One region of the Jeotgalibacillus sp. 10bf12 genome, then DNA from elsewhere that is predicted to be linked to it. Evidence: predicted binding sites of a transcription regulator. Region 1 holds the regulator's gene; the other holds the start of a gene.

Region 1 (4,447 bases):
CCTGCTGTCCGAGCTGACATGCTCGCGCAAAAAGATCAGGCTTTTGCAGCAGGCAGGCACACTGTATTTCTTGATATTCCGCTGTTATTTGAAAGTGAGCTCCAGTGGATGGTGGAAAAAGTGCTCGTCGTATATGCGCCTGCAGAACTGCAGAAAAAGCGACTGATGAAGCGTAATGATTACAGTGGGGAAGAAGCAGCTTCACGAATTGCTTCCCAAATACCGGTTGATCAAAAGCGTGAAGAGGCTGATGCAGTAATTGATAACAGTGGATCAATCGAACAATCTATTCAACAGCTTCATAAGCTGATTGAAGACTGGAAGCTGACACCTTGAATGAACGAAAAAAACTCATCCTTTAAAAGGGTGAGTTTTTTTATTAAAAAAATGTCATTATGTATTTGCAAGCGCTTTTAATATGTTATACTAATGCTAGTTAATTTGAAATTAAGTATAACATTATTAGGGGGATCCTCATGAACAAGACGAACATTGCAATCAACGGGTTTGGCCGAATCGGCCGTATGGTGTTTAGAAAAGCGGTAATGGAAGATACACTTAATATAGTAGCCATCAATGCGAGCTACCCGCCGGAAACACTGGCTCACCTGATTAAATATGACTCGACTCATGGCATATTCGCTGCTGAAGTGATTGCGAAAGAGGATGCATTAATTGTCAATGGAAAAGAAATTAAGCTTGTCAGTGACAGAGATCCTGCAAATCTTCCGTGGGCATCAATGAATATTGATATTGTCATTGAAGCTACTGGTAAATTTAACGCACGCGACAAAGCAGCACTGCATCTTGAAGCCGGGGCGAAAAAAGTCGTACTAACAGCACCTGGTAAACAGGAAGATGTGATGATTGTAATGGGCGTAAACGAAGAAGATCTGAATGTTGAAAAGCATGATGTGATCTCAAACGCCTCATGTACAACAAACTGCCTGGCTCCGGTTGCTAAAATTCTAGACCGGGAATTTGGCATTGAAAATGGATTAATGACAACAGTGCACGCATATACGAATGACCAGAAAAATATTGATAACCCGCACAAAGATCTGCGCCGCGCGCGTTCATGCGGACAATCTATCATCCCGACTTCAACTGGTGCAGCTAAAGCGCTGGGCAAGGTTCTGCCTAACCTGCAGGGTAAGTTGCACGGGATGGCACTGCGTGTGCCAACACCAAACGTATCACTCGTCGACCTTGTCGTAGATGTGAAACGTGAAGTAACAGTTGAAGAAGTAAACAATGCGTTTAGAAAAGCTGCTGAAAGCGAAATGAATGGTATTGTGTCATACACAACTGAACCGCTTGTCTCAATTGACTTCAACACAAATCCAAGCTCAGCAATCGTTGACGGACTATCAACAATGGTTATGGGCGCAACAAAAGTCAAAGTACTTGCATGGTACGACAACGAATGGGGCTACTCATGCCGCGTCGTAGATCTTGTTCAGCACCTTGCTAACCAGATGGAACAATCCCAGAGAGAAGTAACGGCATCATAATTAAATGAATTTAGATATGACTTTAGAAGAAATGCATTTTAGATGTATTTCTTCTTTTTTGCGCTTAGGGTGACCGGAGCAGAAGGCGGCGGCTTGCCCGGATACTTTATAAAAGCTGAAATATCTTTAAATAAAAACAAATCATTGCAAAATCATTCAAAAAACCTTATACTGATTTTCGTGATCTTATTCCGGTTCACACAACATAACTTCTGCTTAAAGGGTTAGGACCTCATTGGACTAACTTTCCCCCGTGGCAGCAGGGTCTGATCAACCGGGTAAGTTCAAATTTTCAGTAAGGGGGAACGATCAATGGAAACAATGGGTCGTCATGTAATAGCGGAACTATGGGGCTGTGACTTTGAAAAGTTAAACAGCATGGAATTAATTGAACAAACATTCGTAGATGCTGCACTGAAATCAGGTGCTGAGGTAAGAGAAGTTGCATTTCATAAATTTGCGCCGCAGGGTGTAAGTGGAGTCGTGATCATTTCAGAATCACACTTAACGATTCACAGCTTTCCTGAACACGGCTATGCGAGTATAGATGTATACACTTGTGGAGATCTTGATCCAAATGTCGCAGCGAATCACATCGCTGAATCACTTGGTGCTGAGACTCGTGAAACAATTGAAGTGCCGCGTGGTATGGGACCTGTCAAAGTACCACAATCAACTGTGCACGCAGGTTAATATGACAAAAGAGATGCATTTTCGCATCTCTTTTTTATTTTCTACATAAAACTGATAAACTAAAGATATAGACACTTGAGGAGGAATCACGTTGGCCAAGCTAAAAGGAGTTTTTAAAAGGTTCAGTCAGGAATGCGAGACAGCAGACAAGCATCAGGAAAAAGAGCTCGAAACACGTTATTATAAAGTATCATTCGACAAAGTATACGATGAAGTGAAACGCTATTTTTCAGGTGATGGGTATGAGATTTCATCAGAATCCAAAGATCATGGGGAAATTATGATCACCCGTACAAAGAGTCCTAAAATGTTTTTAATTGCAACCGTTGTCAGTACAAGACCAATGCACACAGCACTTGATTTGAAAGCGTCGACTGACCAGATGGTTGTTGGCGGGGCTTATCCAAAGCTGAAGGAAGAAATTTCTACCTGCTACCAGGCACTTGCAAAAGAGATGAGAGAAGCTGAAAAGTAAGAGGAACCCTTGTGATTTAAGGATTTTTTCAGTATCATTAAAGGAAATAGATTCGATGTGGAGCTGGTGAAATGAAATGTCCATCCTGCCATGAAAACGCAACAAGGGTGATTGATTCAAGACAAGTCGACGATGGTAAGTCGATCCGGCGCAGAAGGGAATGTGAGGATTGTCAGTACCGGTTTACAACCTTTGAAAAAGTGGAGGAGATTCCACTGATTGTTGTAAAAAGAGACGGTATCAGAGAACAATTCAGCAGAGACAAAATCCTGCGCGGTCTGATTAAAGCCTGTGAAAAACGGCCAGTACCATTTGAAAACCTTGAACAGATTGCATCTGATATTGAACGTGAACTCCGCAGTCAGGGAATTTCAGAGATTCCATCTGTCGACATTGGAGAAATGGTCATGGATAGACTTTCAACAGTTGATGAAGTTGCATATGTAAGATTTGCGTCTGTATATCGTGAATTTAAAGATTTAAATGTGTTCATAGAGGAAATGAAAGAACTGTTGAATAAAGAAAGAAAATAAAGAGCAGTCAGCTGCTCTTTTTTTGTAGATTCGGATAGATGAAAGGTCTGAGCTTATGACGAGTTTATGGAAAGAAATACAGCCGTCAGATGAATATAAAATTCAGCTGAATGGCCAATTAAACGAACATGACAGAGAGCTGGTGTCATTTTTGTATCAGCCGCTGCTCGGGGCCGACGCCATCAGTCTGTACAATATATTATGGCTCGAAGTGGAACGCCATCATCTTGAGAGTGAAACACGGACACACAAAACACTGATGGATCTGATGTCTGTTTCGATTGAGAGAATTTTTCAGGCCAGACTCCGGCTTGAGGGAATGGGGCTGCTCAAAACCTTCCTTAAGGCTGGAGAAACGAAATCGTATGCTTATCAGATTCAGCCACCACTAAGTGCAAAGGCTTTTTTTGAAGATCCGATGCTGAGTGTCTTTTTGTACAGACAGATCGGTGCCAGTCAGTTTCAGCGATTGAAAAACAGGTTTATTGTTACCTTTGACAGCCTGCAGACTTATGAGGAAGTAACGCGTTCATTTCAGGACGTTTTTTATTCCGACGCCAAGATTTCACCACATATGCCTGAAAAGGTGGAGGACGGTAAAACCCTGACATTCGAAGCTGGAAATAGCGGAATCGCAGCTGACTTTCAGGCGTTTGACTTTCATGCTTTATATGCAGGTCTTTCAGAAGCGATGGTGCCTAGGAAAAGTTTGACGTATGATGTAAAACATCTGATCGTGAAGCTCTCTATTTTGTATGGGTTATCTGAACAGGAGATGAAAAGTCCAATTCTATCTTCCATAACAGACGAAGACAAAATTGATACAGAAGCCCTCAGAAAAGCGTGCAGGGATTCTTTTCAGCTGAAAACGAATTCGGCACTTCCTGCGCTAAAGCATTTTGCTGAGCAGGCTAAGGGCCAAAAGCTGCCTGATTCTGAAGATCAGACACTGCAGTATTTAAAGAAGAGTTCACCTGTACAGGTATTAATTGATGCTTCTAAAGGTGTAAAACCCTCGAATACTGAGCTTGAACTGATTGATCATCTGATTCATGAAAAGAAGCTGCCTGATGAAGTGATCAATGTGTTAATTCAATTTGTTCTTTTGCGGACAAACATGAAGCTGACGAAAGGCTTTACTGAACAGATTGCTTCACAGTGGGTCAGAATCGGTATTCAAACTGCCGAAGAAGCCATGGCTGAAGCGAAAAAAGAGCATAAAAACTATCTGA
Region 2 (4,447 bases), 250 kb from region 1:
GCATTACAGTTTGTACATGTGTTACAGCCGCCGATTTCTTTCACTGTTCCTTTGCGGCAGACCGGACACGTGTTACCTATTTCAGATCCGATCGTTACGTTAGTTGATCTTAAATCCTGAATGGTATCAATTAATACCACATTCTGTTTTTCTCTAGGCTTTTGCTCTGTATTTTCTTCAGCCTTTAACGTCAGCACCTGGCTGTCACGGCTGCCGTCCACATATACCGTTCCACCCTTAGCGCCACCACGATATAATCGCTCATACACACTTTCAACCTGTTCAACCGAGTAGCCTTTAGGGGCATTCACGGTTTTAGAGATAGAACTGTCAATCCATCGCTGGATTACACACTGTGTATCAGCGTGCGCTTCTGGCGCAAGCTCCATTGCCGTTACGAAGAATGAAGGCAGCTCTTCACCTTCAGGCTTATTATTCATATCAAGATATTCTTTTACGATATCTGCTTTTACTTCTATAAACTTACCAAGCCGGCCACTTCTGTAATACGTGTAAGAGAAGTAAGGCTCAAGGCCTGTTGCAACCCCTACCATTGTCCCTGTGCTGCCTGTAGGTGCAACTGTCAGCAGGTGTGAGTTACGGATCCCGTTCTCAACAATACCCTGCCTAACCTGCTCAGGCATCTTCTTCATGTAGCCGGTATTGATAAATGCTTCTCTGAGATGTTTCGTTTCTTCTTCTGTTTCGCCTTCAAGGAACGGAAATGACCCGCGTTCTTTAGAAAGTTCAACAGATGTTTCGTAAGCTGTTACAGCGATTGTTTCAAAGATTTTATCTACTAATTGATTTCCCTCTTCTGAACCGTATTCTTTTTCACAGTAAATCAGAAGATCTGCAAGACCCATGACCCCAAGGCCTACACGACGCTCCCCAAGCGCCTGTTTCTTATTCTCTTCAAGAAAATAAGGTGTAGCATCAATCACGTTGTCCTGCATTCTTACGCCTGTTGCGACAGTTTCTTTCAGTTTGTCAAAAAGCACTGTTTTGTTTTTCTTATCTGCAAACTCTGCAAGGTTAACAGCAGCAAGGTTACAAACGGAAAATGGCGCAAGTGGCTGTTCCCCGCAAGGATTCGTAGCGACAACCTGCTGGCCGTATGCTTTTGCATTTGTCATATCGTTCGCGTTATCAATGAAGAAAATACCAGGCTCAGCTGAATAAGTTGCACAAATATTAATCAGATTCCAAAGCTCTTTTGCCTTGATTGTGCGATAAGTTCTGACTTTATTTCCCTGCGCTTCCCACTTACGTACATCTCCAACTTCATGCCACTCTTTGTTATAACGTGCCATTTCTTCTTTAGAGTATGCCTCTACATGAGGAAATCTCAGCGCATAGTCCTGATCCTCATCTACAGCTTTCATAAAATCATCAGTCAGACAGACAGAAATATTTGCACCGGTCAGGAAGTCAGGATTGTGAACTGAGTAATTGCCGCCTTCAGCAAGCCTCTGCTTCGCATCATCAATAATTTCCTGATTAAATCCACCAAACCCTTCAATGGTTTCGTAGTTGACAATGCTCTGATACATTGCCGACTCCTGCTCAGTAAGTGGTGTGAATTTAAGCTTTTCCTGAGCAATTTTCTTAATGAATTCATCGTTTGTTGTTTCAAGAAGGAATCTCAGAATTCTTGGGTTCTGCATTTTAGAAATAATGAATTCAATAATATCCGGGTGCCAGTCTGAGAGCATAATCATTTGTGCGCCACGTCTTGATCCACCTTGTTCTACAAGATGAGTCAGCTTCGCGATATCATCAAGCCATGATACAGAGCCAGATGATTTGCCGTTTACACCTCGGGCAAGTGTATTTCTTGGTCTGAGTGTAGAACCGTTCGTACCAACACCACCACCACGGCTCATAATCTCCATTACCTGCTTACGGTGATCTGAAATGCCTTCTCTTGAATCCTGAATAAACGGCATGACGTAACAGTTAAAGAAGGTTACATCTGTTTTTGCCCCTGCACCGTATAACACACGGCCAGCCGGAACAAATTTCATGCTTGAAAGTTCCTGGTAAAACTTCTCTGTCCATTCCTTCTGCAATTCCTCAGTCTTCTCAACAGATGCAAGGCCTGTAGCATTTCTGAGTGCAATCTGCTCATAGTAAACTTCAAGAGGCTTTTCAATCACATCAAGTGACCGGATAATTATACCTGATTCAACTTCTTTCGGTGTATCCAGTGAATTTTTAAACTCATCCTCCACCTGAACTGAAGCGATACCTTTTTCCCAGTCAATTTCTTTAATGAAGCCGAGGCCGCGTGCCGGAAATTTCGGATCTTCTCTGACAGTCAGTACGACGAAATCTCCCTCGCTTAACGTTTTCTTCTCAGTGTCCTTGAACGCATAACGGTCTAACATAACGAGCCTTGAAACACCCTTATGTGTCAGCGTCATGTCTTCTGTGATCGGGTGAACCACCTCGAACAACTGAATATCCTCATTTAATTTTTCTTTATTTAACATTGGTGCTGATGCTGATATCTGGGCCACTGCCATTTCCCCTTTCGACATATATCTTTATTAAACAGCATGTTAAGTATTTAACTACTGTATGTATTACCAATAATATAAACCCTCAAACCAAAAAACACAACATATTGTGTTTAGGTTTTTATCACCTATACAATATATAGATTTTTGTGTCAATTACAAAATTCTTGTCAAATCCAATAAACAGAGAAAAACTGATGAATACTGAGAGAAATTAAGAAAACATATTGGATATTTGTCATTTTGAAATGATTTCATACTTGTTCTTTTTCATCAAGTGATGTCCATGAACTTGTCAAAAACTGATCAAAAAACTGATTATTTTCTTTGAACTTATGACACCCGGCTACTATAATAAAGAATAGTGTGAGATAGAAAGGGGTTAAAAACTTGGAGTCATTATATGTACTGATCATTGTGCTAGCAGCCATTATTCTTTATTCAGTTTTTACTTACTTCAGACAGAAAAAAATTCTGAAGTCATTAACTGAGGAAGAGTTTAAAGCTGGCTACCGTAAAGCACAGCTGATCGATGTCCGTGAGCAAAAAGAATATGACGGGGGTCATATTTTAGGAGCAAGAAATATTCCATTATCACAACTGAAAATGCGACTTGGTGAAATCCGCGCTGATAAGCCGGTTTATATCTATTGCCAGAATGGAATGAGAAGTGGCCGTGCAGCACAACTGTTACACAAAAAAGGCGTAAAAGACCTTTATCAGCTGCAGGGCGGATTTAAAAAGTGGACAGGTAAAATCAAACGTAAATAGTTTTAGACATAAGCAAGGCCTCCTGAACTGATCAGGAGGCTCTTCTTATTTTAGACTTCTACAGCTTCTTTTTTCATGTATCTTAAAACCGGCTTTCGTGCTGCCTGTGTTTCATCGAGGCGGCTGATCACAGTCGTATGCGGTGCTTCCTGAACGATTTCAGGATTTTCTTCCGCTTCTTTTGCAATCTGGATCATGGCTTCAATAAATGAATCAAGTGTTTCTTTTGATTCAGTCTCAGTTGGCTCAATCATCATACATTCCTCAACATTGATCGGGAAATAGATGGTTGGCGGATGGAAACCAAAGTCAAGCAGTCTCTTTGCAATATCCAGCGTACGGACACCAAGCTTTTTCTGTCGTTTACCACTGATAACGAATTCGTGCTTACAATGTCTGTCGTATGGCAGATCAAAATATTCAGCCAGTCTTCGCATCATATAGTTCGCATTGATTACTGCATTCTCACTTACTGCCTTTAAGCCATCAGGACCCATTGTTCTGATATAAGTGTATGCACGGACATTGATTCCGAAGTTACCATAATAAGGCTTCACACGACCGATAGAGTCCGGACGGTTATAGTCAAACGTATAGCCTGCTTCTGTTTTAACAAGAACCGGCTTAGGCAGGTAAGGAATCAGATCCTTCTTCACGCCAACTGGACCTGAACCGGGACCACCCCCACCATGAGGACCAGTGAATGTTTTATGAAGATTTAAATGCACAACATCAAAGCCCATGTCACCAGGACGTGCTTTAGCCAGTACAGCATTCAGATTCGCTCCATCATAGTACAACTTTCCTCCAGCATCATGGATAATTGAAGCCATCTCAAGAATATCCTCTTCAAACAGTCCAAGCGTATTTGGATTTGTGAGCATCAGCGCAGCAGTCTGATCGTTTACTACTCTCTTCAGATCCTCAAGGTCTACTAAGCCGTTTTCGTTTGATTTAACAGTTACCGTTTCAAAGCCTGCAACAGTTGCAGAAGCAGGATTCGTTCCATGGGCTGAGTCAGGTACGATCACTTTTGTACGGTTGAAGTCTCCATTTGCTTCATGGAAGGCTCTGATCATCATCAGCCCCGTCCACTCACCATGTGCGCCTGCAGCCGGCTGCAGTGTTACTTCATCCATACCTGTAATTTCAAT

What was found. Region 1 encodes NrdR, which represses ribonucleotide reductase genes. Its sites were predicted from a motif close to AACACNATATATNGTGTT; they were not measured.
Region 2: a site for NrdR is predicted at 2,619-2,636, ahead of DH10bf12_RS14110 (vitamin B12-dependent ribonucleotide reductase). Genes of this name have one in related genera too.

Annotation. Positions count from the first base shown of each region.
Region 1 is NZ_CP200276.1:2,957,379-2,961,825, reverse strand. Features, by position in the region: gene coaE (dephospho-CoA kinase) at 1-336, shown strand, start outside; gene DH10bf12_RS15485 (glyceraldehyde-3-phosphate dehydrogenase) at 477-1,514, shown strand; gene speD (adenosylmethionine decarboxylase) at 1,827-2,207, shown strand; gene DH10bf12_RS15475 (hypothetical protein) at 2,299-2,682, shown strand; gene nrdR (transcriptional regulator NrdR) at 2,754-3,215, shown strand; gene DH10bf12_RS15465 (replication initiation and membrane attachment family protein) at 3,271-4,447, shown strand, end outside.
Region 2 is NZ_CP200276.1:2,708,640-2,713,086, forward strand. Features, by position in the region: gene DH10bf12_RS14110 (vitamin B12-dependent ribonucleotide reductase) at 1-2,495, opposite strand, end outside; gene DH10bf12_RS14115 (rhodanese-like domain-containing protein) at 2,913-3,293, shown strand; gene gcvPB (aminomethyl-transferring glycine dehydrogenase subunit GcvPB) at 3,344-4,447, opposite strand, start outside.